Regions from separate parts of the Streptomyces sp. NPDC002742 genome, predicted to be linked through region 4. Evidence: riboswitches for the same ligand, from Rfam matches in the RefSeq annotation. Region 4 holds a riboswitch; each other region holds the start of a gene.
The links. A riboswitch is a leader RNA that binds a small molecule or an ion and turns the genes downstream of it on or off. The one in region 4 is predicted to bind thiamine pyrophosphate.

Region 1 (7,049 bases), on a different contig from region 4:
TCAGCTCACCGACCCGGACATGGCGCTCCAGCCACTCCGGCAGGTCCCCCAGGGCAAGGTCGGGCAACCGGGCCGGGTTCGACGCGAAGGTCCACGCCTGCATCTCTCCGTCGTCGTCCAACTGCGCGGCCACCGCGGCCATGCGCTCCACCACATCGGCCACGACACCCCTCGAATACAGGAACGACATCGACCCGGAGGCGTCCAGAACGAGGATGACGCGCGCCGTCACACCCACCGCCCCGTGCTTGCGCAGACTGACCGCCACCTGCTCCTTGCGCAGGGAGAGCCGCTTGCGCATGTCCACGGGCAACCGGTCCTCGCCCTTGATGAGACGAGGAGCCGAGCCGACGACCGGGGCCGGAGGTGCGGAGGGAGCCGTCGGGACGGGCACGGTCGCAGGGGCAGGGGCAGGGGCAGGGGCAGGCGCCGGCGCCGGCATCGGTGCGGGCGGGGGTGCCGATGCGGACGGGGGCATCGATGCGGAAGCCGGCGTCACCTTGGGCCGGGGTGGAACGGCAGGCGGGGCCGCGTAAGGTGCCGCTGCCCCGGACGAGGCATCTCCGGAGCCCGCGGCTCGGGAGACCGCGCCCATGGAGCCCGCGCCCGTGGAGCCGGCGCTCCCGGACGCGTTCGGCTCCTCGTCCACGCTGATCCCGAAGTCGGTGGCCAGGCCCGCGAGTCCGGAGTCGTACCCCTGACCCACCGCGCGGAACTTCCACCGACCGCCCCGCAGATACAGTTCACCCCCGATGAACGCGGTCTCCGTCGTCGCCTCCATCTCGAAGAGCGCCAGCTCCAGCCCGGTCCCGGCGTCGAGCAGCCTCAGCCGCAGGCCCGACAGCCGGCCGAAGGTGCCCCCGTCGGCGGAGGCGCCCAGGACGACCCGCTGGATCTCCGGCTCCAGGGCACGCAGGTCCACTCCGACGGTGTCCGTCGTTGCGTCGCCTTCCCTCCGCTTCCCCAGGTGACGAACGGCACCGGAGGCGTGCCTGGGCTGGTTGTAGAAGACGAAGTCACCGTCGTCCCGCACCCGTCCGTCCGCGCGGAGCAGCAGAGCCGAGGCGTCGGCGTCCGGCGTACCGGGGCCCCCGGACCAGCCGAGCACGACCTGCACCTCCTGCGCGGCAACTGGAATGTTGGCGCCCTTGCTCATCGATGTCGGTGTCATGAGCCCAGTCTGCCTAGAGAACCCGCCACCGGAACCGACCTATACGCCTACACGCACACCGGGCGGCCCTGGTGCCTACGCCCGCACGCCACACGCGCACGCCACACTCGCGTGCCGCGTGGCTCTTGCATCACACCCCACGCCCCACTCCCCACGCCGCCGAAGACGGCGGACCCGGTGAACACCACCGAGCGCCGGACGCGGGCATCAGGCACCGACTCAGGGAGATCCGGCCGCGTCGGTCGCCGCCCGTACGAACTCCCGAAGCCGCTCGGTGGTGTTGCCCTCCATCCACACCAGTCCCCGTTCGATCGGCTGCGCGTCGTGAAGGGGCACGTAGGCGACATCGGGCCGGGGGTAGTACTGCCGCGAGTGCTCTCCGACCGGGAGGACGCCCCGGCCCATCGCGACCAGAGTCAGCATTTCGGAGAACGACCCGCCGACCGGGCCCTTCGGAACGGACCTGCCCGAGGGGGTGCGGTCCGGTGTGCGGTCCCGCTTGAACCCCGCCGAGGTCACCTGGGGGTACTGCACCACGGGATGTTCCGCGAGCACCTCGACGGACACCCGCTCCTCGCCGGCCAGCGGATGACCGGCCGCCACGGCCAGCACGCGTCTCTCCCGCAGCAGCGCGGGGCCGCAGGCCATTCCGTCGAAGGGGAACGAGGCGAGCAGGACGTCGATCGAACCGTCCAGCAGACTCGCGCGGGAGTTGGACAGCTGAACCTCCCGCACGTCGACCCGGCAGTCGGGATGGCGCTCGCCGAACAGACCGACCGCCCTGAGCAGTGCGGGGGCCGTCCACTCGCCGAGGAAGGCGACCCGCAGTTCCCCGGTGACCCCACGACTCGCGTCGGCCGCCCTTCGCAGCGCCGCCTCCATCCCGGCGACCAACGGCGTCAGATCGTCCGCCAGTTGTCTGCCGATCGGGGTGAGCACGACGGAACGACTGTTACGTTCGAACAGCGAGCCGCCGACTCTGCGTTCCAGTTTCTTGATCACCTGGCTGACCCGCCCGGTCGTGATCAGCAACCGCTCGGCGGTCCGGCCGAAGTGCAGTTCCTCGGTCAGCGTCAGGAAGGCCTCGACCTCCAGTCGCTCCAGCATGAAACCCCCAGCGTTAAATCTGGCTCAACGATTGTATGACGATCACGCCTTGATGGCGCCTGCCCTGCGGCGGATCCTGGAACACGTCCACCCGGCCCTCGGAGAAGAGCCGACGAGTCCCACGGACACCCGAGCACACGGCCGCCGAGACGTCCGAACGCAGCGACACGGGCAGGCAGGCCCAATGCGGTCGCGCACAGACACAAAGGCACATCGGAGCTCGCATCCACCCACCCACCGCACCCCTCCTGAACGGGACCCGCATGAACTCCTCGGACATCACCTCCTACCTGAACGATCTCGACGGCCCGCTGCGCGACGTCGGCGAGAGGACCAGGTCTGTCATCGACTCGGCCCTCCCAGACGGCTCCGGTGCGCTGTGGCACGGCCATCCCACCTGGAGCCTCGGAGACAAGCCGGGTCAGACCCCGATCTGCCTGCTCAAGGCCTACAAGTCCTACGTCACCTTCGGCCTCTGGCGTGGCCAGGAAGTGGCCGATCCATCGGGCCGGCTGGTCGCCGGAGCCCGCCACATGGCCTCCGTGAAGCTCAGCAGGTCCGCCGACGTCGATCCCGCCCTGTTCAGCGAGTGGCTTCGCCTCGCCGTCGCCCTGGAGACGAAGTGACCACCGTGCGTGTCAAGGCGTTCGACCATCTGGTGCTCAACGTCGAGGACGTCGAACGGTCCCTGGCCTTCTACACCGGACTGCTCGGCCTGGCACCCGTACGCGTCGCCGAGTGGCGGGGCGGCCAGGCCCCGTTCCCGTCGGTGAGAATCACCGCGGAAACCATCATCGACCTGGTCGCCCATGCCCGCGGGGAGTCCAACGTCGACCACATCTGTCTCACCGTGGAACCACTGGACTGGAACGAGGTCATCGCGTCGGGTTCGTTCACGGTGATTCAGGGCCCCGTGGAACGCTTCGGCGCGCGGGGCACCGCCACCTCGGTCTACGTCCAGGACCCCGACGGCAACACGGTGGAACTGCGTTGGTACCCGCAGGACACCGCGCCATGACCGGCCGAGGGACGTGGTCCGGGTGTGCGCCCCGGACCACGTCCCTGTGGAGCGGCTCAGTCGGCCAGTGGCAGGTACACGCGGTTGCCCGCCTCGGCGAACTCCTTGGATTTCTGGAGCATCCCCTCAGCGATCTCGTCGGCTGATACCCCCTCAGTCGCCGCACCACCGAACCGCTCCGTGATGCTTTGGCTGATCTTCATCGAGCAGAACTTCGGCCCGCACATGGAGCAGAAGTGGGCCGTCTTGGCAGGTTCGGCCGGCAGGGTCTGGTCGTGGAACTCCCTTGCCGTGTCCGGATCGAGAGCCAGGTTGAACTGGTCCTCCCACCGGAACTCGAAGCGGGCGTCGGAGAGCGCGTCATCCCAATCCTGTGCACCTGGGTGCCCCTTGGCGAGGTCGGCTGCGTGGGCGGCGATCTTGTAGGTGATGACGCCGGTCTTGACGTCGTCACGATCGGGCAGGCCCAAGTGCTCCTTGGGCGTGACGTAGCAGAGCATGGCCGTGCCCCACCAGGCGATCATCGCGGCACCGATGCCGGAAGTGATGTGGTCGTACGCCGGCGCGACGTCCGTCGTCAGCGGGCCGAGCGTATAGAACGGAGCTTCATCACAGATCTCCTGCTGAAGGTCGATGTTCTCCTTGATCTTGTGCATCGGGACATGCCCCGGGCCTTCGATCATCGTCTGTACCTGAAAACGCTTCGCGATCGTGTTGAGTTCCCCGAGCGTCCTCAACTCCGCGAATTGCGCTGCGTCGTTGGCGTCCGCGATGGAGCCGGGCCGCAGACCGTCGCCGAGCGAGTAGGTGACGTCGTACGCGGCGAGGATCTCGCAGAGCTCCTCGAAGTTCTCGTACAGGAACGACTCCTTGTGGTGCGCGAGGCACCATGCCGCCATGATCGAGCCGCCACGCGAGACGATGCCGGTCTTTCGGTTGGCGGTGAGCGGCACGTATGCCAGGCGAACGCCCGCGTGGACCGTCATGTAGTCCACGCCCTGCTCGGCCTGCTCGATGACCGTGTCCTTGTAGATCTCCCAGGTCAGCTCCTCGGCCCGGCCGTCGACCTTTTCCAGCGCCTGATAGAGCGGCACCGTACCGATGGGGACGGGGGAGTTGCGCAGCACCCATTCGCGCGTGGTGTGGATGTTGCGTCCGGTCGACAGGTCCATGACCGTGTCGGCGCCCCAGCGGGTCGCCCAGGTCATCTTCTCGACCTCCTCCTCGATGGAGGAAGTGACCGCGGAATTGCCGATGTTGGCGTTGACCTTCACCAGGAACCGCTTGCCGATGATCATCGGCTCGATCTCCGGGTGGTTGACGTTCACCGGCAGCACCGCCCGGCCGGCGGCGATCTCCTCCCGTACGACCTCGGTGTCGACGTTCTCGCGGATCGCCACGAACTCCATCTCGGGCGTGATCTCGCCGCGTCGCGCGTACGCGAGCTGGGTGACCGCCTGCCCGGCACGTCCCCGGCGCGGCTGGCGCGGCCTCCCGGGGAAAACGGCGTCGAGGTTGCGCAAGCCCCCGCGCGGGGATGTGTGCTTGATCCCGTCGTCCTCGGGGCGGACAGGACGGCCCGCGTACTCCTCGGTGTCTCCGCGGGCGATGATCCAGCTCTCGCGCAGCGGAGCCAGTCCCCTGCGCACCTCGGTGTCGACGGTCGGATCGGTGTACGGGCCGGAGGTGTCGTACAGAGTCACGGACTGACCGTTGGTGAGGTGCACCTGGCGAACCGGCACCCGCAGATCGGAACGCGTGCCCCCGAGGTACGCCTTGTGCCAGCCGATGGACTTCCCGGCCTCGCCGTTCGGGGACGGCGGCGAAGCCCCGTCCGTCTGACTGGAGGCAGACGTGCGTACATCTTTGTTGGTCATGAGACCTACTCCCTACGCCGGCATTACCCGGTAACAGGTTCAGCGGTCGACGCAGCGGCTTCCGTTCGTCGATGTTTCATGTGAAACATCGCGAAGACGGAGGTCAGCGCCCTCTCAGCCCGGTGCTCCGAGCTCCCGCGTGTGCAAAGGTGCCTCCACGCTAGCGTCATATTTGGCGCGGTGAACAGAGGGCCCTTGCCGTCCTTGCGATGATCGGGCGGTGACAACCACCCAGCAGCACCCGTTCCCGCCGCCCGAGCCGCCGCGGCGCCCGGGCTCCGACGACGGCCATGGGCACGGCTCCGGCAACGGGCATGGTCATGGACACGGGCCGGGTGGTGGACCTGGTCCCGGACCGGGCAGTGATCACCACGGTCCCGGCGGCGGACACGGGCCGGATCCCGTCGGTGGCCATGGGGAGGGTCCGAGCGCCGGGCACGGGCACTCGCACAGCCACGGTCCCGCCGCGCCGGTCTCCAAGCATCTGCGCAAGGTCATCGCCGCGGTGCTCATCCCCTTCGCAGCCGCGGTGGCGGTGGGTCTCGTGGTGCTGTGGCCCGGCGGCGCGCCTTCCCACCAGCGCACCGGTGTCGGATTCGACCGGCAGACCCAGCAGGCGACTGTCACCAGGATCGACCAGGTGGACTGCAAGTCCGTGAACGCCTCCGCGGAAACCCCGACGGGCGACACCTCCACCGCCGAGGGATCCTCCGCTCAGCGGCAGGCAGCGGGTAGATGCAAGAAGGCGACGGTCCGGATCGACACCGGCAAGGACAAGGGCCGTACGTTCTTCGAGATCGTTCAGCCGGATCAGTCACGGCAGTTGCATCAGAGCGAGAAGGTCGTCGTCGCGTACGAGCCCTCGGCTCCCAAGGATCTCCAGTACTCGGTCACGGACGCGAACCGGAAGCTGCCCCTGGCGCTGCTCGCCCTGATCTTCGCCGTGGTGGTCGTGGTGATCGGTCGGATGCGCGGCGTCATGGCGCTGGTCGCCCTGGCCATCAGTTTCATGATCCTGAACTTCTTCATCCTGCCCGCGATCCTGCAGGGTTCGAACCCGCTGCTCGTGGCCGTTGTCGGATCCAGCGCGATCATGCTGATCGCGCTCTACATGTGTCATGGTCTGTCGGCCCGGACATCCGTGGCGGTGGTCGGCACCCTTCTCTCACTGGTGCTGATCGGTCTCCTGGGCTCGGTCTTCATCGACTGGGCCGTACTGACCGGCAACACCGACGACAGCACCGGCCTGATCCACGGTCTGTACCCGTCCATCGACATGAGCGGCCTGCTGCTGGCCGGAGTCATCATCGGCTCGCTCGGCGTCCTCGACGACGTGACGGTGACGCAGACGTCGGCGGTCTGGGAACTGCACGAGGCGAATCCCACGATGGGCCGGCGTGGCCTGTACCGCGCGGGCATCCGTATCGGCCGCGACCACATCGCGTCGGTCGTCAACACGCTCGTCCTGGCATACGCGGGCGCCGCGCTGCCGCTGATGCTGCTCTTCTCGATCGCACAGAGCAGCGTAGGAACCGTCGCCAACAGCGAACTGGTCGCTGAGGAGATCGTGCGCACCCTGGTCGGATCGATCGGTCTGGTCGCAGCGGTGCCGGTGACGACCGCGCTGGCCGCCCTGGTGGTCGCCGCGGACCGTGAAGGGGCCGAACCCGTCCCCGTTCAGCCCTCGGCCGCCAGGACGCCGGCACGGAGCGGGAAGGGACGCCGCCGCAAGCACTGAGCCGTCCACCGGAAGCGCTGAAACCATCCTGCATGGACGCCCCTTGTGAGGAAGCGTTACTCCGCTCCGGACTGCCGAGGCTTCAGCCCGCGCTCTGCTCCTCCGCGAGGATGCGGTCGAGCGCCTCGTCGAGGGAGG
Region 2 (7,049 bases), on a different contig from region 4:
CGCCACCCGGGACGCCTGTCCGCTCCTCGACGTGCCGTGCATCCGCAGCCCGAAGGCCACGTTGCCGCCCACGTCCCGCTGCGGGAAGAGCTGATGGTCCTGGAACATCAGGCCGACGCCCCGCTTGTGCGCTGGAACGGCCGCCTGGTCCCGGCCGTCCAGCACCACACGGCCCCCGTCCAGCGGCTGGAGTCCGGCCACCGCCCGCAGCAGCGTGGACTTGCCGCTGCCGCTCGGCCCGAGCACGCACACGATCTCGTGCTCGGCGACATCGAGGTCGACGGCGTCGAGCACTGCCCGGCCGCCGAAGCGTACGGTCGCGCCCCGCAGGCTCAACAGCATCTAGAACTCCCCGGTCCGGTCGGTCCGTACCCGCTCCAGCAGCAAGAGCGCCACCGCGCACACCACCATCAGAATCGTCGAAAGGGCCATGGCCTGGCCGTAGTTGAGATCGCCCGCGCGCCCGAGCAGCCGGGCAACGGCGACCGGCAGCGTCGGGTTGTCGGGCCGTGCGACGAAGACGGTCGCCCCGAACTCCCCGAGGGAGACGGCGAAGGCGAACCCGGCCGCGATCAGCAGCGCCCGCCGCACCATCGGCAGATCGACCTCGCGCCACACCCGCCACGGCGACGCCCCGAGCACGGCAGCGGCCTCCCGCAGCCGCCCGTCCACCGCCCGCAGCACGGGCAGCATCGTCCGTACGACGAAGGGGACACCCACCAGCGCCTGCGCCAGCGGCACCAGGATCCAGCTGGCACGCAGATCCAGCGGCGGCTCGTCCAGGGCGATCAGGAACCCGAAACCCACGGTCACCGCCGAGACGCCGAGCGGCAGCATCAGCAGCGCGTCGAAGCCCCGCATGAGACGGCCGGCGCGCCGGGTGAGGGCCGCGGCGGCCAGACCGCCGATCAGTACGGCGATGGCGGTGGCGGCGAGCGCGTACTCCAGCGAGTTGCCGACCGCCTCGATCGGGGCGACGAGGAAGACACCTCCGTCGTCGTGGGTCAGCGCCCGGTAGTAGCTGAATCCCGGTGCGCCGAGGGACCGCTGGACGAGGACCGCGAGCGGCAGCACGAGGAGGACCGCGATGCTCGCCAGCACGCCCGCGAGGAGCCCCCACTGCCCGGCCCCGCGCGGCCTGCGCGCCGTCGTCTCCGGGGCCACCAGACGCAGCGCGGTCTCCCGGCGGCGTACGGTCGCCGCGTGCACGGCGAGGATCGCCCCCACCGCCACGAACTGGACGATCGTGAGCACCGCCGCCGTCGCGAGATCGAAGATCTCGGAGGTCTGCCGGTAGATCTCGACCTCGAGGGTCGAGAAGGTGGGGCCGCCGAGGATCTGCACCACACCGAACGAGGTGAAGGTGAAGAGGAAGACCATGAGTGCGGCGGCGGCCACGGCCGGCCCGAGCGCCGGCAGCGTCACCCTGCGCCAGGCCGCGAAGCGGGAGGCGCCGAGCACGCGGGCGGCCTCTTCCTGGCGCGGGTCGAGCTGCGACCAGAGCCCGCCGACGGTCCGTACGACGACCGCGTAGTTGAAGAAGACATGCGCCAGCAGGATCGCCCACACCGTGGTGTCCAGGCGTACGCCCCACAGCTCGTCGAGCAGCCCGCCCCGGCCGACCAGCGCGAGGAACGCCGTGCCGACGACCACGGTCGGCAGCACGAAGGGCACCGTGACCACGGCCCGGAGTATCTGCTTGCCCCTGAAATCGAAGCGCGCGAAGACGTACGCGCCGGGGAGCGCCACCAGGAGCGTGAGCGCCGTCGAGGCGAGCGCCTGCCAGGTGGTGAACCACAGCACGTGCCGGATGTCCGGCCGGGTCGCCACGTCCCAGATCCGGCCGAGCTGCCATCCGCCGTCCCCGTGGAGCCCGCGCGAGACGATCGCGGCCACGGGGTAGGCGAAGAAGACCGCGAAGAACGCGACGGGCAGGGCCATCAGCGCGAACCGCGTCACGCCCTGCCCGCGCGCCTTTCCCGAAGCCTTGCCGTCCTCGCCGGTCCCGCCGCCCTCGCCGACCCCGTCGGCCCGGTCCGCGCCGTCCGCGCCGTCGGCTACTTCAGTACGAGCGAGGTCCACGACTTGACCCACTGGTCGCGATCGGCGGCGATCTTCGCGGGCGCCAGGATCTCGGGATCCTTGGCCTGCGGACCGAACCGGGTGAACTCCGCCGGCACCCGCGCCCCCTCACGCACCGGGTAGACGAACATGTTGAGCGGCATGTCCTCCTGGAACTCCTTGGTCAGCAGGAAGTCCAGGAACGCCTTGCCGCCCTTGGCGTTCTTGGCGTGGCTGAGCAGACCCGCGTACTCCACCTGCCGGAAGCAGGTGCCGGCCGCGACCCCGGTCGGGGCGGTGGTGGGCTTCGGCTTGGCGTAGATGACCTCGGCGGGTGGCGACGAGGCGTACGAGACGACGAGCGGGCGGTCGGCCTTGGCCTTCTTGCCGCCGGCGGAACCGGAGAACTCGTCGTTGTACGCCTGCTCCCAGCCGTCCACGACCTTCACCCCGTTGGCCTTGAGCTTCTTCCAGTAGCCCTGCCAGTTGTCGTCGCCGTAGTGCGCGGCGGACCCGAGCAGGAAACCGAGGCCGGGCGAGGACGTGGCGGCGTTCTCGGTCACGAGGAGATTCTTGTACGCGGGCTTGACCAGGTCGTCGAAGGACTGCGGCGGCGCCAGCTTGTGCTCGCTGAAGTAGGCCTTGTCGTAGTTGACGCAGATGTCGCCCGTGTCGATGGGGGTGACCCGGTGCTTGTCCTGGTCGGTCCGGTACTCGGGCATGACCAGGTCCGCGCCCTTGGCCGCGTACGGCTGGAACAGCCCGTTGTCGAGCGCGCGGGAGAGCAGGGTGTTGTCGACGCCGAAGAAGACGTCGCCCTGCGGGTTGTCCTTGGTCAGGATCGCCTTGTTGACGGCCTGCCCGGCGTCGCCGTCCATGAGGACGCGGACCTTGTAGCCGGACCGCTTCTCGAAGTCCTTGAGCACGCTCTTCGACACGAGCCACGAGTCGTGGCTGACGAGCGTGATCGTCTTCGAGTCGCCCGAGCCGGCGGTGTCGGACGAGCCGCACGCGGACAGCGCGGGCAGCGCGACGAGACCGAGCCCGACGGCCAAGGCCGCGAACCGCCTGCCGGCGCTGGTGGTGGTGCTCACTGATTCCTCCTGGGTGACCAGGAAGAGACGCGGCCCCGCCCGGGACCTCTGACGGTTCCCGGGCAGGGCGCAACAGCTTGAGTAATGACCGAACTTCCTACCCAGAATGACCTGGGCAAGGTTCAGAGGGTCTGCGGTCTGTCCCGCACTCTCAGCGCTGTGGCGCTCCCCTGTCGGAATATGAAGATGTCGGAATATGAAGGCGTACTGACCCGACTCAGACTACCGCTCGGTCGCGGCGAGCTGACCACACGCTCCGTCGATCTCCTGGCCCCGGGTGTCCCGGACGGTCACCGGCACGCCATGGGCCGCGATGGCCTCGACGAAGGCCTTCTCGTCCTCGGGCCGCGAGGCGGTCCACTTCGAGCCCGGGGTCGGGTTCAGCGGGATGAGGTTGACATGCACGGGCTTGCCCTTGAGCATCCGCCCGAGCCGGTCACCACGCCACGCCTGGTCGTTGATGTCCCGGATCAGGGCGTACTCGATCGACAGGCGCCGCCCGGACTTCGCCGCGTACTCCCACCCGGCGTCCAGCACCTCGCGCACCTTCCACCGCGTGTTCACGGGTACGAGGGTGTCGCGCAGCTCGTCGTCGGGAGCGTGCAGGGAGATCGCGAGCCGGCACTTGAAGCCCTCGTCGGAGAACCGGTTGATGGCGGGGACCAGCCCGACCGTCGACACGGTGATACCGCGCTGCGAGAGCCCGAGCCCGTCCGGCTCGGAGTCGGTGAGGGCCCGGATCGCCCCGACCACCCGCTTGTAGTTGGCGAGCGGCTCGCCCATCCCCATGAAGACGATGTTGCTCAGCCGCGCCGGACCGCCGGGGATCTCGCCGTCGCGGAGCGCCCGCATACCGTCGACGATCTGGTGCACGATCTCGCCGGTCGACAGGTTCCGGTCGAGGCCGGCCTGTCCGGTGGCGCAGAAGGGGCAGTTCATCCCGCAGCCCGCCTGCGAGCTGATGCACATGGTCACCCGGTCCGGGTAGCGCATCAGCACGGACTCGACGAGCGTGCCGTCGAAGAGCCGCCACAGGGTCTTGCGGGTGGTGTCCTGGTCGGTCGACAGATGCCGTACGACCGTCATCAGCTCGGGAAGCAGTGCCTCCTGGAGCTTGCCGCGCGAGGCGGCCGGGATGTCCGTCCACTCGGCGGGGTCGTGCGCGTACCGGGCGAAGTAGTGCTGCGAGAGCTGCTTGGCACGAAACGGCTTCTCACCGATCGCGGCAACAGCCTCTTTGCGCTCGGCAGGCGTGAGATCGGCAAGGTGCCGCGGCGGCTTCTTGGCTCCGCGCGGCGCTACAAAGGTGAGTTCTCCGGGCTTAGGCATGGCTGTACCAGTGTCGCAGATCGAATGGTGTGACCTGGGGCCCGAACGGTGGGGTGGTGGCCGTCGCTCCCCCGGGTCCGTCCTCGGGCCGCCGCGGGACGGCCCGAGGGCGCCCATGAACGCCCTGGGGGACACCCGCGAACGGCCTACCGGCCACGAGCCGGCCCACTGCGAGCCCCGCGGGGACCCGGGGCCCGGTGGACCCGGCAATCCCGGCCGGCCCCGCGGACCCGCAATCCCGGCCGGCCCGGCAGACCCGGGACCCGGGTTCCGAAGTCCGGCCGGCCCCGGAACCCGGCCCGAGCACCCTCGGTCTCGGTCAGGCGAACTGGCCGGGACGGTAGCTGCCCGCCGGCTGCTGGACGATCACGTTTCCGCGGTTGAAGGCGTTGATGATCGAGATGCAGCACACCAGGGCGGCGAGTTGCTCCTCGTCGTAGTACTTGGCGGCGTTCGCCCAGCACTCGTCCGTGACACCGCCGGCCGCGTCGGCGATCCGCGTGCCCTGCTCCGTCAGCTCCAGGGCGGCCCGCTCGGCGTCGGTGAACACCGTCGCCTCGCGCCAGGCCGCGACCAGGTTGAGGCGCACCGAGGTCTCCCCCGCGGCGGTGGCGTCCTTGGTGTGCATGTCGGTGCAGAAACCGCAGCCGTTGATCTGGCTGGCGCGCAGCTTCACCAGCTCCTGCGTCGCGGCCGGCAGGGTGGAGTCCTCCAGCGCCCTGCCGGCCGCGACGATGTGCTTCGTGAACTTGGCCGCGACCGGGCTGGCGAAGAGGTTCAACCGAGCTTCCATGGTGGGCTCCTGTGTCGTCGTTCGTGGTTACACCCCTTCGACGGAACAGCTCCGCACGATGTGACACGGCTCCATGTGACCTGCGTCTCCCACCACGAGCTCAGGGTTCGCCGTCACAGGACGACAGGCGGGATGCTGCGGTGGAGTCGCACCAAGGCCTAGAATCGAATATGTGTACGAAAAAGCGTCCCGCCTGGAGTACCTGCGCAGTGTCCGCGCCTGGCTGCTCCGGCAACTGCGCCGCACCGACGACACCATCGCCGAGCTGGAGCGCCAGGAGGTCGCCGCCACTCGCGCGGCCCGCACGTCGCCCCCGCCGCCGCGCGATGGAAGGTCGCGACGCGACGGACAGGCGGCGCCAAGGCCACTCCCGACGCCGTCCACACGGGCGACTGCGGGATGGCCGGGAAGAACACGAAGCCACTCGCACGTGAGCAGGCACTCCGGGCGATCACCGAAGACGGCGTCACGGCATGCCCGTACTGCCGCCCCGACACGGATCTGGGTGCCCTGTGGACCACGAACACGCGCAGCCGAGCGACGAACACGCACAGCCGAACCACGAACACCACGGACAGGCACGGGCCGACGGCGTATCCACCGCGCCCATCACCATCGGCCGCCCGGCCGGGAGCGGCGGCCGCCGGGTGACGATCCGCGGCCTGAGCGCCGGCGTCGCCCACAGCGACGTCGACGTGGTCGAGTTCCTGCGCCGCGCGGGCCTCCCGGACGCGTGGGAGTTCCTCGACGATCCGCGCTGGGTTCAATGGCAGGACGGCCGGCCTCACACATACGACGCCACCCCTCCCGGTCACGGGGATCACGGTGAGGTGACCGGGTGACCGGAAGGGGTGGCGTGGTGTCGTACACGCGTGCGTCGTAGACGCATGCGGAAAAACGATCAGCCGGATCCGACGAAGAGCACCAGCAGCAGCCAGACGACCGGAGCCGTCGGGAGCAGGGAGTCCAGCCGGTCCATGATGCCGCCGTGGCCCGGCAGCAGGGTGCCCATGTCCTTGATGCCGAGATCCCGCTTGATCATGGACTCGCCGAGGTCACCGAGCGTGGCGCTGGCCGCGACCGCGAGGCCGAGGATCAGGCCCTGCCACCAGGTGCCGTCGTCGATCAGGAACTGCATGCACAGAGCACCCGCCACCATCGCGAAGCTGACCGCTCCGAACAGACCCTCACGGGTCTTCCCGGGGCTGATCCGCGGCGCCAGCTTGTGCTTGCCGAAGCGCCAGCCGACCGCGTACGCGCCCGTGTCGCTGACGACGGTCAGGAGCAGGAAGGTGAGCACGCGGCGCGGACCGTCGTCGGCCGTGAGCATCATGGAGACGAAGGTCGCCAGGAACGGCACGTAGAAGGCCGCGAAGACCCCCGCCGTGACGTCCTTCAGATAGCCCTCTGGCGGTTCCGTCATCCGCCAGACCAGGACGGCCAGCGCGGTGAGCGCCATGGCCACCCAGGCGCCCTCGGCACCGCGTACGTACCCGGAGACCACCATGGCGGCCCCGCCGAGCGCGAGCGGCACGAGAGGCGCCTTGATGCCCTTGCGCTCCTCCAGCCGTGAGGTGAGCTCCCAGAGCCCCACCACCACGGCGACCGCTATCACGCCGACGAAGACGGCCTTGACGACGAACAACGACGCGACGATCACCGCGCCCAGCCCGACGCCCACTCCTATGGCAGCGCCCAGGTCGCGTCCCGCACTCTTCTTCTGAGGTGCGGGGGCGGGCTCTGGGGCGGCGCTGGGCATGGGCTCCTGCGGG
Region 3 (7,049 bases), on a different contig from region 4:
AGCGCCTCGCGCGCCAGCCGGGCGGTCAGCACGGCCTCACCGGCGGTGTAGCAGCCGGCCGTGTTCGGCAGGACGCGGATGCCCAGCCGGTCGAGCACCGACAGGACCGAGCCGTGCACGGACGCGTCCACGCGCCGCATCGCGACCGTCGTCAGCTCCGTGCCGGACGCCACCAGGGAGCGCTCCAGCACGTCGAGGCTGGGCGCACCGCCCGTCCCCATGATCAGCCGGGAAGCGTAGGCCGTACCACCGAGGACGAAGGGATCGTCGGCCATGGGTCAGCCTCCTTGGACGGCGGTGAGGACTTCCACGCGGTCGCCCTCGGTGAGGGAGGTGGACGACCACTGCGCGCGCGGGACGACGGTTTCGTTCAGGGCGGCGGCCACTCCGGCCGGTGCCGGGGTGAGCGTCGCGACGAGCGCGTCGAGAGCGGTTCCCGCGGCGATCCGCTGCCGCTCCCCGTTGACGACGATGTTCATGCGGGCTGCTCCGTGAGGGCGGTGGCGCCGAAGCGCAGGGGCGTGAAGGGGCGGGCTTCGGCGGGGAGTTCGCCGGTGGCGAGGGCATGGGCCATCGCGTCGCCGGTGACGGGTGTCAGGAGCACGCCGTTGCGGAAGTGCCCGGTGGCCAGCAGCAGTCCGTCCAGTGCCGTCGGACCGAGCAGCGGCGCGTTGTCGGGGGAGCCGGGGCGCAGCCCGGCACGGGTCTCGGTGAGCGGCAGCTCGGTGATCCCGGGGACCAGCTCGTGGGCGTCGCGCAGCAGCTCGTAGACGCCGCCCGCCGTCACGGTGGTGTCCCAGCCCAGCTCCTCGCTGGTCGCGCCGACCACGAGCTCGCCGTTCCGGCGCGGCACGAGGTAGACGTGACTGCCGCGCACCACGGCCCGCACGGTGCGGTTGAGGAAGGGCGCGTACCGCTGGGGCACGGTCAATCGCAGCACCTGCCCCTTGACCGGGCGCACCGGCGGCCGGGCGTCGTCGGGGACGCCCGCCAGCCGCCCGCTGAGGCTGCCGCCGGCGAGCACCACCTGGCCCGCGGTGAGTTCGGTGCCGTCCGTGGTGACCACTCCCGCGGCCCGGTCCCCCGCGAGCGCCAGGCGCTCCGCCCAGGTCCGGTGCAGGACCACTCCGGCCCGCTCGCACGCCGTGACCAGGGCTGCCGCGAGGCGCCGCGGGTCGATCTGGTGGTCACCGTCGACCCGAAGACCCCCGCGCACGCCCGGTGCGAGCATCGGCTCCAGGCGGCGGCACTCACGACCGCTCAGCCACTCCGACTCCAGCCCCGACCGGACCTGCAGAGCGTGCAGTTCCCGCAGGTGGGCGCGGTCGTCGGCGTCCAGCGCGACGGCCAGCGTGCCGCACCGGCGGTATCCGAGATCCTGGCCGGTCGCCTCGGTCAGTTCGGCGGCGAAGTCCGGATAGCGGCGCGCGGAGGCGAGGTTGAGACCCAGCAGGGTCTCCTCGCCGAAGTGCAGTTCCGTGACGGCGGCGAGCATTCCGGCCGCGACCTGGGCGGCCCCGCCCCCCGGCTCCGGGTCCACGAGCGCGGTGGTGAACCCGCGTTGCGCGGCCCGCCAGGCCGTCACCAGACCGATGATTCCGCCCCCGATGACGAGGACGTCTGACGAACGCGTGGGCGACATGGGCGTCCAGCCCCTCCCTTCGCCGGCATGACCCGGATCAGGTTCGTACGGTCGGAGGCCGCCCCAGCCTCCCTCTCAGCCCGGTGCGTCCGGGCTCCCGCGAGTGCTTTACGTTGGCCACCCTAGCCCGCCCCGCTCCGTCTCAGTAAGGGAGCCTCCGCCCATGGCACGACCGCTCGACGGCCTCGTCCTCGCCCCCGTCGCCGACCAGGCGCCGGGCCAGGTCGGCACCCGCACCCGGTTCGCCTACCACGAGCGGGACGGCACGGTCTGGGCCGACTACGCGGGCGGCGACATCGTCCGCGGGCACCTCGTGGGCACCCGTGAGGGCGACCGCCTCGACTTCCGGTACGTACAGCTCAAGCGCGACGGGACCACCGCCTCGGGCCACTGCGTGTCCCTCGTCGTGGAACTGCCCGACGGACGCGTGCGGCTGGAGGAGACCTGGACGTGGGAGTCGCGGAAGGGCGCGGGGACGAGCGTGGTGGAAGAGCTGCGCGAGACGAGCCGTGTGGAACAGGTCACCGAGCACGTCCGCTGACTGACGAACGGTCAGGTGTCTATGGTGATCAGGTGAGTGAGCAGACGCAGGCACGGTCTCAGTCGCAGGGGCCCACGGCACGGCGGGTCGTCGTGGTGGGCGCGGGCATGGCCGGGGTGCAGACCGCGGTCGCCCTGCGCGAGCAGGGTTTCAGGGGCACCGTCACGCTGATCGGCGCTGAGCCGCATCAGCCGTACGACCGGCCGCCGCTGTCCAAGGCCGTCCTGCTGGGCAAGGCCGAGGGCTCCGCCTTCGACATCGACTTCGAGGCACTGGACATCGACCTGTGGCTCGGCCGCGAGGCGCTCGGCGTGCGCCCCGGCGACCACGAACTGGACACGGCCGCGGGGCCCGTCCCGTACGACGTCCTGGTCGTCGCCACCGGCGCCGAACCGATCCAGCTGCCCGGCGCCGAAGGCGTGCCCGGAGTGCATCTGCTGCGCACCCTGGACGACGCCGACCGGCTGCGTCCCGTTCTCACCCGGCAGCACGACATCGTGGTGGTCGGCGCGGGCTGGATCGGCGCCGAGTTCGCCACGGCCGCCCGCGAGGCGGGCTGCGCGGTCACCGTCGTCGAGGCCGCCGACCGGCCGCTCGCCGGCGCCCTGCCCGCCGAGGTGGCCGCCCCGATGGCCGCCTGGTACGCGGACAGCGGGGCCACGCTGCGCACCCACGCGCGCGTGCAGCGCATCGAGCCGGGCGCGGTGATCCTGGACGACGGCTCCCGGGTGCCCGCGGGCGCCGTCGTGGTCGGGATCGGGGCGCGGCCCGCGACCGCCTGGATCGCCGGCTCCGGCATCGAACTCGGCGCCCACCGCGAGATCGTCGCCGACGACCACCTGCGCACCTCCCTGCCGGACGTCTACGCGGTCGGCGACTGCGCCTCCTTCCCGTCGGGACGCTACGAGGACCGGCTCCTCGTCCACCACTGGGACAACGCCCTCCAGGGCCCCCGCACGGTCGCCCTGAACATCGTCGGAGAGGCGCCCGCCGCCTACGACCCCGTGCCGTACTTCTGGTCCGAGCAGTTCGGCCGCTTCGTGCAGTACGTCGGCCACCACGCGCCCGACGACACCCTGGCGTGGCGCGGCGACCCCTCGGGTGCCTCCTGGTCGGTGTGCTGGCTCCGCGAGACCCGTCTGGTCGCCCTCCTGGCGGTGGGCCGCCCGAGGGATCTCGCCCAGGGCCGCCGGCTCATCGAGGCGGGCGCCCTCATGGATCCGGAGCTGCTCGCGGACCCGTCGAGGCCGCTGAAGGGCGCCACGGCCTGATCCGTCACCCCAGGTCGGACGCCCTTGGCTTCCGACTGTCGGTCCGGGATGGCAGGCTTGTCCCGTGACCGAGATTGACGCAAAGATCGATGCTCTCGTCCCCGCCTGGCTCACCCTCCCCGATATTGCCGAACAGTTCGGCATCGAGGTGACGCGCGTCCGGCAGCTGGTCAAGGACGGCCAGCTGATCGCCGTACGCCGTGGTGAGAACCGCGCGCTGCACGTCCCCGCCGACTTCATCGACGCGGACGAGCAGAAGGTCGTCAAGGGCCTGGCCGGCACCCTGACGCTCCTGAGGGACGACGGCTTCTCCGACGAAGAGGCCCTCGAGTGGCTCTTCACCCCCGACCCGAGCCTGCCCGGCACCCCCGCGCAGGCTCTGAGCGAGAATCGCGGCACGGAGGTGAAGCGCCGCGCCCAGGCGCTCGCCGTCTGACCTGAACGCGACCGTCCGGCACGGGGAGCGCGGCGGCGGGACCATCCCGGCCGCCGCACTCCCCGCGCACCGACCAACGGGGGATCCACGAATGCCCGAGAACGCCGCCACGACCAGACAGGGCCGGCTCGCCGACGCCCGCGTCTACCTGTGCACGGACGCCCGCAGGCGGCAGGGCGACCTCGCCGGGTTCCTCGACGCGGTCCTGGCGGGCGGCGTCGACATCGTGCAGCTGCGCGACAAGGGCATGGAGGCGGGGGAGGAACTGGAACACCTCCGGGTCTTCGCGGACGCCTGCGCCCGGCACGGCAAGCTCCTCGCGGTCAACGACCGGGCGGACGTGGCGCACGCCGTCCGCGCCGACGTACTGCACCTGGGCCAGGGGGACCTCCCGGTTCCCGCGGCCCGCGCGATCCTCGGTGACGAGGTGCTCATCGGCCGTTCCACGCACGCCGCGAACGAGGCCGCGGCCGCCGCGGTCCAGGAGGGCGTGGACTACTTCTGCACCGGCCCATGCTGGCCCACCCCCACCAAGCCCGGCCGGCACGCACCCGGTCTGGACCTGGTCCGCGCCACGGCCGCGCTCGGCACGGACCGCCCCTGGTTCGCGATCGGCGGCATCGACCTCGGCCGGCTCGACGAGGTGCTCGAAGCGGGCGCCCGCCGCGTCGTCGTCGTACGGGCGATCACCGAGGCGGACGACCCGGGCGCGGCGGCGGCGGAGTTCGCGAAGCGGCTGCGCGGGGCGTAGACGCGGCGGCCGCCCGCACGGAGCCTCGCGGCAGGGCCGCTGCCCAAGGCTGTCCAGGGGTGCCCGTGCGTGTCCGCGCGTGTCCGAGGGGTGGACAAGAAATCGACAGATCGGACAAATGCCAGCGGTTCGGTTGGGGGGCCGACGCCCTCTGGCTAACCTGCGAGTATGGCCCTCGGATCTGCTTCCACCAGGACTGATCGCGCACGCACCGTGCGCGACATGCTCGCGACCGGCAAACAGACCTTTTCCTTCGAGTTCTCGGCGCCGAAGACCCCCAAGGGCGAGCGGAACCTGTGGAACGCCCTGCGGCGGGTCGAGGCCGTGGCGCCCGACTTCGTCTCCGTGACCTACGGAGCCGGTGGCTCCACGCGGGCCGGCACGGTCAAGGAGACCGAGCAGATCGTCCTCGACACGACCCTCACCCCGGTAGCGCACCTCACCGCGGTCAACCACTCCATCGCGGAACTGCGCAACATCATCGGGCAGTACGCGGACGCCGGCATCCGCAACATGCTCGCCGTGCGCGGGGACCCGCCCGGCGACCCCATGGGCGAGTGGGTCCCCCACCCCAAGGGTCTGACCTACGCGGCCGAACTCGTGCGTCTCATCAAGGAATCCGGCGATTTCTGCGTCGGGGTCGCGGCCTTCCCGGAGATGCACCCCCGGTCCGCCGCGTGGGACCTGGACGTCTCCCACTTCGTCGACAAGTGCCGCGCCGGCGCCGACTACGCGATCACGCAGATGTTCTTCCAGCCGGAGTCCTACCTCCGCCTGCGTGACCGCGTCGACGCGGCGGGCTGCGCGACGCCGGTCATCCCGGAAGTCATGCCAGTGACAAGTGTGAAGATGTTGGAACGGCTGCCCAAACTCTCGAACGCTTCGTTCCCGGACGTCCTGAAAGAGCGGATCCTCACAGTCGAAGACGATCCGGCGGCTGTACGCTCCATTGGGATCGAGTTCGCGACGGAGTTCTGTGCGAGGCTGCTGGCCGAGGGAGTCCCCGGACTGCACTTCATCACGCTGAACAACTCCACGGCGACGCTGGAAATCTACGAGAATCTGGGCCTGCACCACCCGCAGCAGGCCTAGACCGGTCGCACCCACGTACGACACACTGCGTAGCGGCCACTGGGAGAGGGGCGTACATGGGCTTGACGGTCCTCTATCTGGCATTCGGCATTGTCGCGTTGTGGCTGCTCGGCGAGGTGCTGTTGCAGTACAAGGCGCGGCTGCGCTTCCGGCTGCTCGCGTTCGTCGGCTTCCTCGGTGTGGTCCTCGGCGTCCTGATGCACTCGATTCCGGTCATCGGCCTGGGCGCGGCCGCCTTCACGGTCGGCCAGACGTACGTGACGCTTTCGTTCCGCCAGGGCTTCGCGCAGGGCTGGGCCATCAACGGCCCCTCCGTGCCGGCCAAGCTCAGCAAGCGCCGCCGCGGCGAGCCGGAGGACCCGGAGAGCGGCGACCCGGCGCTCGAGGGCGCGGACCTCGACGAGGTCGAGGAGGCGGCCTACCGGCGCGAGGACCAGTACGCCGCCGCCGAGGACGACGTGTTCACACCCGCCCCGTCCGACCGGTTCATGCCCCCGGAGCCGGCCGAGCCCACGGCCGCCGAGTCCACCTCGGTGTACGAACCGCAGCCCCTGCCCGAGGACACCGGCTCCTACGGTGTCTACAACGCCGCCGGCTACGCCGCCACCGACCAGTCCTACGCCGGCGCGTCCCCGTCCCAGGACCAGCAGGCCTACGCCACGGCCCAGGACCAGCAGGCCTACGCGGCGGGCGACCAGGGCCAGCAGGCCTACGCGTACGACGGCTACACGGGTTACGACCAGCAACAGCAACAGCAGCAGTACGGCTACGACAACAGCCAGCAGCAGTACGCCGCCTACTCGGACCCGTACATCGGCCAGCAGAGCTACACGGGCGCCTCGTACGACAACACCGCCTACAACGGTGGCGACCAGCAGTACCAGCAGCAACAGCAGAACTACGGCCAGGACCAGTACGCCACCGGCACGTACGGCGGCGAGACCCCGGCCGGCGGCGTCTGGGTGCCGCAGCAGCGCACCGACGAGTACGGCGCCGAACTCCCGCCCGAGCAGCAGCAGTACCCGTACCAGGGCAACGGTCAGGGCAACAACGGCAACGCCGGGTTCGACGAGCAGTACCGCTACTGACCGACCGGACAGCGGCTGAGGGTCTCCCCGCACCGCTGCCCCGTACCCGGAGTCACGGCCGCCGTACCGCTGCCCGTCGTACCGGAGCCTCAGCCGCCACCGGAGCGTCGCGCCCTGCCGCCTGGCCGTGTCCCGGCCCGCCGTTCCCGCCCGCCGGACCGTTCACCGCGAGCCCTGGAACTCCGGTCCTTCCACGATCAGCCCGGCCACCAGCGCGCCCGACATGCC
Region 4 (7,049 bases):
TCGCCACGTTCGTCACCACCTGGATGGAACCGGAAGCTCAGCGGATCATCGCCGAGAACCTCCACCGCAACTTCATCGACCACGCGGAATATCCCATCTCCGCCGAGATCGAGCAGCGTTGCGTGCGCATGCTCGCCGATCTCTTCCACGCACCGGGCGGCACGACCGGATGCCGGACCCAGGGCTCGTCCGAGGCGATCATGCTCGGCGCGCTGTCGCTGAAGTGGAAGTGGCGGGAGCGCCGTCAGGCGGCCAACCTGTCGGTCGACCGGCCCAACCTGGTCTTCGGCGGGGACGTCCACGTCGTGTGGGAGAAGTTCTGCCGCTACTTCGACGTCGAGCCGCGGATCGTGCCGCTCGCCGAGGACAAGTACACGATCGGCCCGGAGGACGTGGAGCCCCACCTCGACGAGAACACGATCGGCGTCGTCGCGGTCCTCGGCACCACGTTCACCGGCCACAAGGACGACGTCGTCGGGATCGACAAGCTCCTGCGCGACATCCGTGAGAAGCGGGACCTCGACATCCCTATTCACGTCGACGGCGCCAGCGGCGCGTTCGTGTGGCCCTTCCTCTACCCGGACTCGAAATGGGACTTCCGGCTGGAGCAGGTGCGTTCGATCAACGTATCGGGACACAAGTACGGCCTGGTGTACCCCGGCATCGGCTGGCTGGTCTTCCGCGAAGAGTCAGACCTGGCCAAACACCTCGTGTTCCACGAGAACTACCTGGGCAAGACCGACGCGACGTTCACGCTGAACTTCTCCACCGGCGCGTCGATGGTGCTCGCGCAGTACTACAACTTCGTCCGGCTCGGCCGCCAAGGCTACACCTACGTCATGAAGATGATGCAGGAGAACGCCCAGGCGCTCGCGGAGAACCTGCGCAGCGGCGGTCGTTTCGAGGTGATCGGCGGCAACCTCGAGCAACTGCCGCTGGTCGCTTTCCGCCTCGCCGGCCGGCACGCCTACGACGAGTCCGACGTCGCCTGGCAGCTCTCGGCCGAGCGCGGCTGGATGGTGCCGGCGTACACGCTCCCGCCCAACGCGGAACGGGTGAAGATTCTGCGCGCCCTGGTCAAGGAGACCCTGAGCCGCGAGCAGATCGACCGCCTGAGCCAGGACATCGCCGACGCGTGTCGCACTCTGGACAACAAGGGTGCGACCCATGGCATCGAGCGGGCCCAGGTCAAGCGCGGCACCGGCTACTGAGGCGACGCCGCCACCCGCGCGAGCATCACCGTCGACAGCCGTCACAGGCCGACCGGCCCGCCCACAAGGCCCCGCTCCAGGCCCTGGCACAGGCCGTGTGCCAGGCCGCGTGTCTGGCCGCGTGTCTGGCCGCGTGTCTGGCCGCGTGTCTGGGTACATCTCCACCTGAATGGGCCGAGATGCGTGCAGGCGGCAGGGAAGGCCCCATCCCCCGGCAGGCATGGGGGTGGAACCGGGCGTCGAGGCCGGGCAAGGCGCGGTCCGTGAGAGAGACCGGTCCGCGCGTGCGAAGCAGCCTACGGGGAAGTCACTGTTGACGTGACGACCGTCCCGACCCATCTGTCGCACTCGGTACCCACCACGACGCGCCATGGATCGGGGTCCGGCTCGTCGGTTCCGCGAGTCTCGCGTCGGCGGCTCCCCCCGGGTGGGGCGCCCTCCGAGACTCGCGGTCGCGGGCGGCCTACGGGTAGACGTACGTGTTCAGCGTGTTCACCGCTGAGGCTGGATCGCCCAGGTCGTAGCGGTCCACGGCGAGGTAGTTGGGCTTCTTGCGGGCGGCCGGCCGGCAGAAGCGGCGGGCCCGGTCGGCGAGCTTGGTGTTGTCCGTGCCCGCGGTTCCGGCGATGGTGGCGTCGCGGAAGTGGTTCATGACGAACAGCGGGCGGAAACCCGGCTCGGTGCGGGTGAGCGGTACGTTCGTGCCCGCGTCGTACCAGCGGCTGTAGCAGGACCAGTCGGAGGAGCCGAGGCCCGAGCCCATGGACCAGTAGTTCTCGACGGTCCACTCACGCTGGTACATGACGCCGAAGCTGTCGCGCGTGAGCCCCGCGGACTCGTCGGCGGAACGGCTGTGGTCGGTGAAGATGAGCAGGCGGTGGCCGGCGGCGGTCAGCTCGGCGAGCTTCGGCCAGCCCTTGTCACGCACGCCGGTCAGGTCCGGACGGTAGAGGACGTCGGACAGACCGTTCACCCGGGCGAGTTCGGCGCGCAGGACGCCCGGGTCGACGTAGTCCTCCATGAACACGGTGACGAACTGGTCGGGGTGCTGCTTGAGGAAGTCGACCATGCGCTGGAGGTCGACCCAGAGCGCGACCGGCTTGCTGACGAGGGTGCAGCTGTCGTGGCAGAGGATGGCGCCGTCGGGGGTCTGGTGCAGGTCGAGCATGAACCCGCGGACGCCGTCGGTAAGTTGCCGGCTGATACCGCGGGTCTGATTGGGCACCAGGTTGACGAAGGGCGGGGCGAATCCGCCGTCCACGCCGTTGGCGTAGGCATTGTGGGCGGTGAGGAACGTGACCTGGTCCAGGGTGCGTTGGTCCTGCGGCGGCATGGGGCGGGTCGCGGGCTCGACCGGGGTGAGATACCAGGACGCGAGTCCTCCCGGCGGGCCGATCACCAGCTGGGCCGGGTAGTTGGCGCCGTTGGACCTGTCGGCGAGTGTCAAGTACCGGTCCGTTCCCGGGGCCTTGAGCGTGTACTGGTCGGCGCCGTTCGGGGCGACCTCCCACGAGGCGTCGGCGCTCGTACAGGCGACCGTCCGGGCCTGGTCGCCCGAGCGGCCCAGACAACTGCCCGCGGTGTCGGCGCTTTCGAGCACCGAAGAGGAGCCGTTCCGGCGCAGAGTCCACTGCTGGTGGTCCTCGTTGCCCCTGGGATTGTGCTGGACGACCGCGCCCGCGCTGTCGGCGGCGTTCAGTCCCGTGGTGGCGCTCTGGACGTAGTAGGCGCCCCCGACGGGGATCTCGGCGGCGCCGGCCGGAGCGGGAACGGCGAAAACGGTGCTCAGTACGGCGGTGGCGGCGAGCAGGGAGCGTCGGCTCGGTCTCATGGCACGTGATCCCTTCCTATGGGGACCATGAGCATGCCATGTTGCGGGGAGTCATCAGAGGCTCAGGCCAACGCGGTTTCGGCGCGCGGCCGTTCATCCTCGGGGCGAGGTCAGGCGGTGCCGTACGCGGTACCGGGGTGCTCGATCCGCGTGGCGAACGCGGCGATGTCGGCGACCACGCGTTCGGGCTGTTCCCAGTGGACGACATGGCCGGCGCCCTCGTAGGCGACGAAGGCCGCGCCGTGGACGGCGTCCAGGATGGTCTGCTGGTCCTCACGGGGCAGGAACTCGTCCTGTTCGCCCCAGATGACGAGGGTGGGCACCAGGATGCCCGCGAGGGTGCCACCGAGGTCGGCGTCGAGGAGACCGCGCGCGGTCTCCTTCCAGACGTACGCGGGGAGTTTGAGGTTCTCCTCCACCATCGTCTCGATGAAGCCCCGGGCGATCGGGCGGGTCGCCGTGCCCGCCAGGAAGTCCTCGACGAACGCGCGGGGCACGGGGTCGGAGAGATCTTCCAGGGACTTCCCCAGCGCGGCCGCCGCCGGCTTGTCCGCGAGGGTGCCGGGGACGCCGAGCAGAACCAGACCCGCGATGCGGTCGGGGTGACTGCCCGCGACGATCCGGGCCGGTACGCCGCCGCTGGACGCCCCGACCAGGATGGCGCGGGGGATGTCGACCGCGTCCAGGAAGGACACCAGGTCGGCGGCGAAGTCGTCGGGATCGTAGCCCTCCGCGGGCCGGTCGGCATCGCCGTGTCCGCGCTGCGTGGGCGCATAGCCGTGCAGGGACGCCGGCAGGCGCCTGAGAAGGGGCTCGAAGGACCACCAGGAGTCGGCCAGACCGTGCACGAGGACGACCGGTGTACCACTGGGGTAGCCGGCTTCGGCGTACGGGAGGGTGGGCCCTTCCCGCAGTTGCGCGGACTTCAGGGAGATCACGGTCACGGCACTCTGCCTCCTTCCGCCCGGCCACCGGGGTCCGGGAACCCTGGAACGGAGAGCGAGCGGCGATCACTTCCGACAGTACCGAGGGGCGACGCGCGGCGCCCCGCGAAAGGCCCGGTCGGGGCGCTCGGACGAAGCCGACTGTGCCGGCGGGCACTGGCCCGGGTGGGTGACTCCAGCACCGCGGACGGCCATCTCGGCCGTGCGCAGGGGCCGCCCTGCACAGGAGCCGCCCTACGCAGGGACCGCCGAGCACGACAGCCGTCGTGCTCGGGAGCCGTCCTGCTCGGGAGCCGTCGCGCACGGGAGCCGTCGTACCCACGACCTGGGGGATGGGGTTAATGTGTCCGTCGTAGTACCGGACACGGGGTGCCCCGTCCGAGGGCTGAGATCACACCCGTCGAACCTGAACCAGTTCGTACTGGCGGAGGGATGTCTTCCATGCCATTGGCGCATGTTTCCGACGGGCTGCCCGTCGACGGCCGGCCCGCCGTCTTCGACGGACGGATGCCCGCCGCTCCCGGCGACCTGCGGGTGGAGGGACACGGCATCGAGCCGGTCCCCGAGAACAACCGGTACGGCGGGGCCGGGCGCCTGTTCACGGTGTGGTTCGCTCCGAACCTGACGATGACGGGCGTGTTCACCGGCACCATCGGTATCGCGCTCGGTCTGGACTTCGCCACCGCGCTGGCGGCTGTCGTCCTCGGGACCGTGCTCGGCGCGCTGCCCACCGCCTACCTCAGCACCTGGGGCGGCCTCACCGGCACTGGCCAACTACCGCTCGCACGGCTCGCGTTCGGCCGCGCCGTGGTGCTGCCGGGGATGCTCCAGTGGCTGTCCTCGGTCGCCTGGGACGCGCTGATCGGCCTGTTCGGCGGGGACGCGCTGGCGCGGCTGTGCGGCTGGCCGTTCTGGCTCGGCGTGCTCGTGATGATGCTTGCCCAGGGGGCGCTCGGCGTCCTCGGCTACGAGGCCATCCACCGCCTGCAGATCGTGATGACGTTCGCGCTAGCCATCGCCTTCGCGGTGATCGCCTGGCGCATGCTCGACGGCGTCCACCCGGCCGCGACAGGGACGGCGACCGGCGCCGATCGCGCGGGCGCGTTCGTGCTCACCAGCACCATCGCGCTCAGCCTCTCGCTGTCCTGGGCGCCGTACGCCGGTGACTTCAGCCGCTATCTGCCGCGTACGACGTCCCGACCGCGGATGTTCTGGTGCACCCTGCTCGGCCTCGTCGCGTCCTTCGTCGCCGTGCAGGTCCTCGGGCTGTGGGGCGCGTCGGTGCTGACCGACCAGACGGCGGCGGGCGTGGACGCGCTGCTGGGCGGCGGGGCCGCGGGCGCGTTCGGGTTGCTGGCCGTGGCACTGGCGGCGGTGTGCAGCAACGCGATGAACGACTACAGCGGTTCACTCGCCCTGCAGACCCTGGGCGTGCGGATACCGCGCCCGGTGGCCGCCGCCCTGGCCGCCGGGCTCGGTTTCCCGCTGGTGCTGTGGATGCACGCCGCCGACACCACGGCCCGCTTCCAGAACGTGCTGCTGTTCGTGGGGTATTGGATCCCCGGGTTCGTCGCGATCGTCGTCGTCGACTGGATCGCCCGCGGGCGGGAGCGTGGGGGCGTCCCGTTCGACGTCGCCGCCGAGATCTCCCTTCCGCGCCCGGTATGGCCGTCACTGGTTGCCTTCGTCGCGGCGTTCGGCGCGGCCGTGCCGTTCATGGACACCGGCCTGTACGTCGGTCCGGTGGCCGAGGCGCTGCACGGCGCGGACCTCTCCTACTACGTGGCGTTCCTCGTCGCCCTCGCCCTCTACGCCCCGCTCCGGCTGCGCCGCCGCGCCTGAGGGCCCTTCGTCGCTCCGCCGGTCGAGGGCCCCACGCCCGAAGCCGTATCCGAGAGGAACAACTCCTGTGACCACGCCGCCCCGCGTCCTGACGATCGCCGGATCCGACTCCGGCGGTGGCGCCGGGATCCAGGCCGACCTGAAGACGATGCTCGCGCTGGGCGCCCACGGCATGAGCGTGCTCACCGCGGTGACCGCGCAGAACTCCGTCGGTGTGCAGGGTGCTTGGGAGCTGTCCGAGGAGGCTGTGCGCGCCCAGTACCGCAGCGTGGTCGACGACATCGGCGTACAGGCCGTGAAGACCGGGATGCTCTCGTCGCCCGGCCTGGTCACGACTGTCGCCGAGTTGCTGTCCGACGTGGGCGCCCCCGTCGTCGTGGACCCGGTGAGCGTCTCGAAGCACGGGGACCGGCTGTTGGCCGACGACGCGCTGGACGCCGTACGGACCCGGTTGCTGCCGCGGGCGACGGTGGCCACCCCGAACCTCGACGAGGTCGCGCAGCTCACCGGGGTGAAGGTGAAGGACGAGGAGGGCATGCGCGGGGCCGCCGACCGGCTGCTCGCGTTCGGTCCCCGTTGGGTGCTGGTGAAGGGGGGCCATCTGCCGGGTCAGGCCGTCGATCTGCTCACCGACGGAACGGCGGAGCACTGGTTGCGCGCGCCGCGGCACGACAACCGGCACACGCACGGCACCGGTTGCACGCTCGCCTCGGCGATCGCGGTGGGCCTGGCCGAGGGCCTTTCGGTACCGGAGGGGGTACGGCGGGCCAAGGCGTACGTGACCGCCGCGATAGAGGCCGGTTTCGCGCTCGGCGCCGGCATCGGGCCGGTGGACCACGGGTGGCGACAGCGCCGGAACGGCTGACCGCCGGACCGCCGGCCGGGGTTCCGGGGTTCCGGGGTTCCGGAATGCCGAAGTCCCGGAACCGCCGGGTCCGTCCGGGCCTTCCGGAGTACCCGCCTCCGCACGTCGTCCGGAGACCCTGGCACGCGATCCGGCGCACCACCTGCCCCGGAAGGTGAACACCTCACCCCCTGTCGTGCGTACTGATCGACACAGCGACAGTCGTCTGTTCGCCCGTCAGGTACGCGGGCAGGCAGATCCGGATCCAAGGAGCACACCATGAAGGCGACCGCGCAGATCGGCGTCACAGGGCTCGCGGTGATGGGCCGCAACCTGGCCCGCAACTTCGCCCGGAACGGCTACACCGTCGCCGTCCA

Region 1: it holds a riboswitch for thiamine pyrophosphate, as region 4 does, so the genes downstream of both, thiC (phosphomethylpyrimidine synthase ThiC) here and ACFYW8_RS04955 (purine-cytosine permease family protein) in region 4, are expected to answer to the same signal.
Region 2: it holds a riboswitch for thiamine pyrophosphate, as region 4 does, so the genes downstream of both, ACFYW8_RS27660 (thiamine ABC transporter substrate binding subunit) here and ACFYW8_RS04955 (purine-cytosine permease family protein) in region 4, are expected to answer to the same signal.
Region 3: it holds a riboswitch for thiamine pyrophosphate, as region 4 does, so the genes downstream of both, thiO (glycine oxidase ThiO) here and ACFYW8_RS04955 (purine-cytosine permease family protein) in region 4, are expected to answer to the same signal.

What each region holds. Positions count from the first base shown of each region.
Region 1 covers NZ_JBIAQF010000006.1:200,956-208,004, forward strand. The annotation lists gene ACFYW8_RS12570 (VWA domain-containing protein) at 1-1,171, opposite strand, end outside; gene ACFYW8_RS12575 (LysR family transcriptional regulator) at 1,391-2,278, opposite strand; gene ACFYW8_RS12580 (DUF1801 domain-containing protein) at 2,542-2,904, shown strand; gene ACFYW8_RS12585 (VOC family protein) at 2,910-3,296, shown strand; gene thiC (phosphomethylpyrimidine synthase ThiC) at 3,353-5,173, opposite strand; TPP riboswitch at 5,166-5,322, opposite strand; gene ACFYW8_RS12595 (YibE/F family protein) at 5,394-6,911, shown strand; gene ACFYW8_RS12600 (SsgA family sporulation/cell division regulator) at 6,994-7,049, opposite strand, start outside.
Region 2 covers NZ_JBIAQF010000016.1:95,199-102,247, reverse strand. The annotation lists gene ACFYW8_RS27670 (ABC transporter ATP-binding protein) at 1-342, opposite strand, end outside; gene ACFYW8_RS27665 (ABC transporter permease) at 343-2,082, opposite strand; gene ACFYW8_RS27660 (thiamine ABC transporter substrate binding subunit) at 2,058-3,155, opposite strand; TPP riboswitch at 3,232-3,337, opposite strand; gene rlmN (23S rRNA (adenine(2503)-C(2))-methyltransferase RlmN) at 3,378-4,484, opposite strand; gene ACFYW8_RS27650 (carboxymuconolactone decarboxylase family protein) at 4,804-5,277, opposite strand; partial or broken gene ACFYW8_RS27645 (DUF6233 domain-containing protein) at 5,446-5,772, shown strand; gene ACFYW8_RS27640 (hypothetical protein) at 5,790-6,119, shown strand; gene ACFYW8_RS27635 (phosphatidate cytidylyltransferase) at 6,179-7,049, opposite strand, start outside.
Region 3 covers NZ_JBIAQF010000008.1:304,940-311,988, reverse strand. The annotation lists gene ACFYW8_RS17125 (thiazole synthase) at 1-275, opposite strand, end outside; gene thiS (sulfur carrier protein ThiS) at 279-479, opposite strand; gene thiO (glycine oxidase ThiO) at 476-1,642, opposite strand; TPP riboswitch at 1,640-1,753, opposite strand; gene ACFYW8_RS17110 (hypothetical protein) at 1,806-2,183, shown strand; gene ACFYW8_RS17105 (NAD(P)/FAD-dependent oxidoreductase) at 2,216-3,454, shown strand; gene ACFYW8_RS17100 (Rv2175c family DNA-binding protein) at 3,519-3,890, shown strand; gene thiE (thiamine phosphate synthase) at 3,982-4,641, shown strand; gene metF (methylenetetrahydrofolate reductase [NAD(P)H]) at 4,810-5,733, shown strand; gene ACFYW8_RS17085 (hypothetical protein) at 5,790-6,821, shown strand; gene ACFYW8_RS17080 (phytoene desaturase family protein) at 6,984-7,049, opposite strand, start outside.
Region 4 covers NZ_JBIAQF010000002.1:484,615-491,663, reverse strand. The annotation lists gene ACFYW8_RS04970 (glutamate decarboxylase) at 1-1,211, shown strand, start outside; gene ACFYW8_RS04965 (phospholipase) at 1,675-3,042, opposite strand; gene ACFYW8_RS04960 (alpha/beta fold hydrolase) at 3,153-3,986, opposite strand; TPP riboswitch at 4,342-4,436, shown strand; gene ACFYW8_RS04955 (purine-cytosine permease family protein) at 4,428-5,828, shown strand; gene thiD (bifunctional hydroxymethylpyrimidine kinase/phosphomethylpyrimidine kinase) at 5,896-6,693, shown strand; gene gndA (NADP-dependent phosphogluconate dehydrogenase) at 6,952-7,049, shown strand, end outside.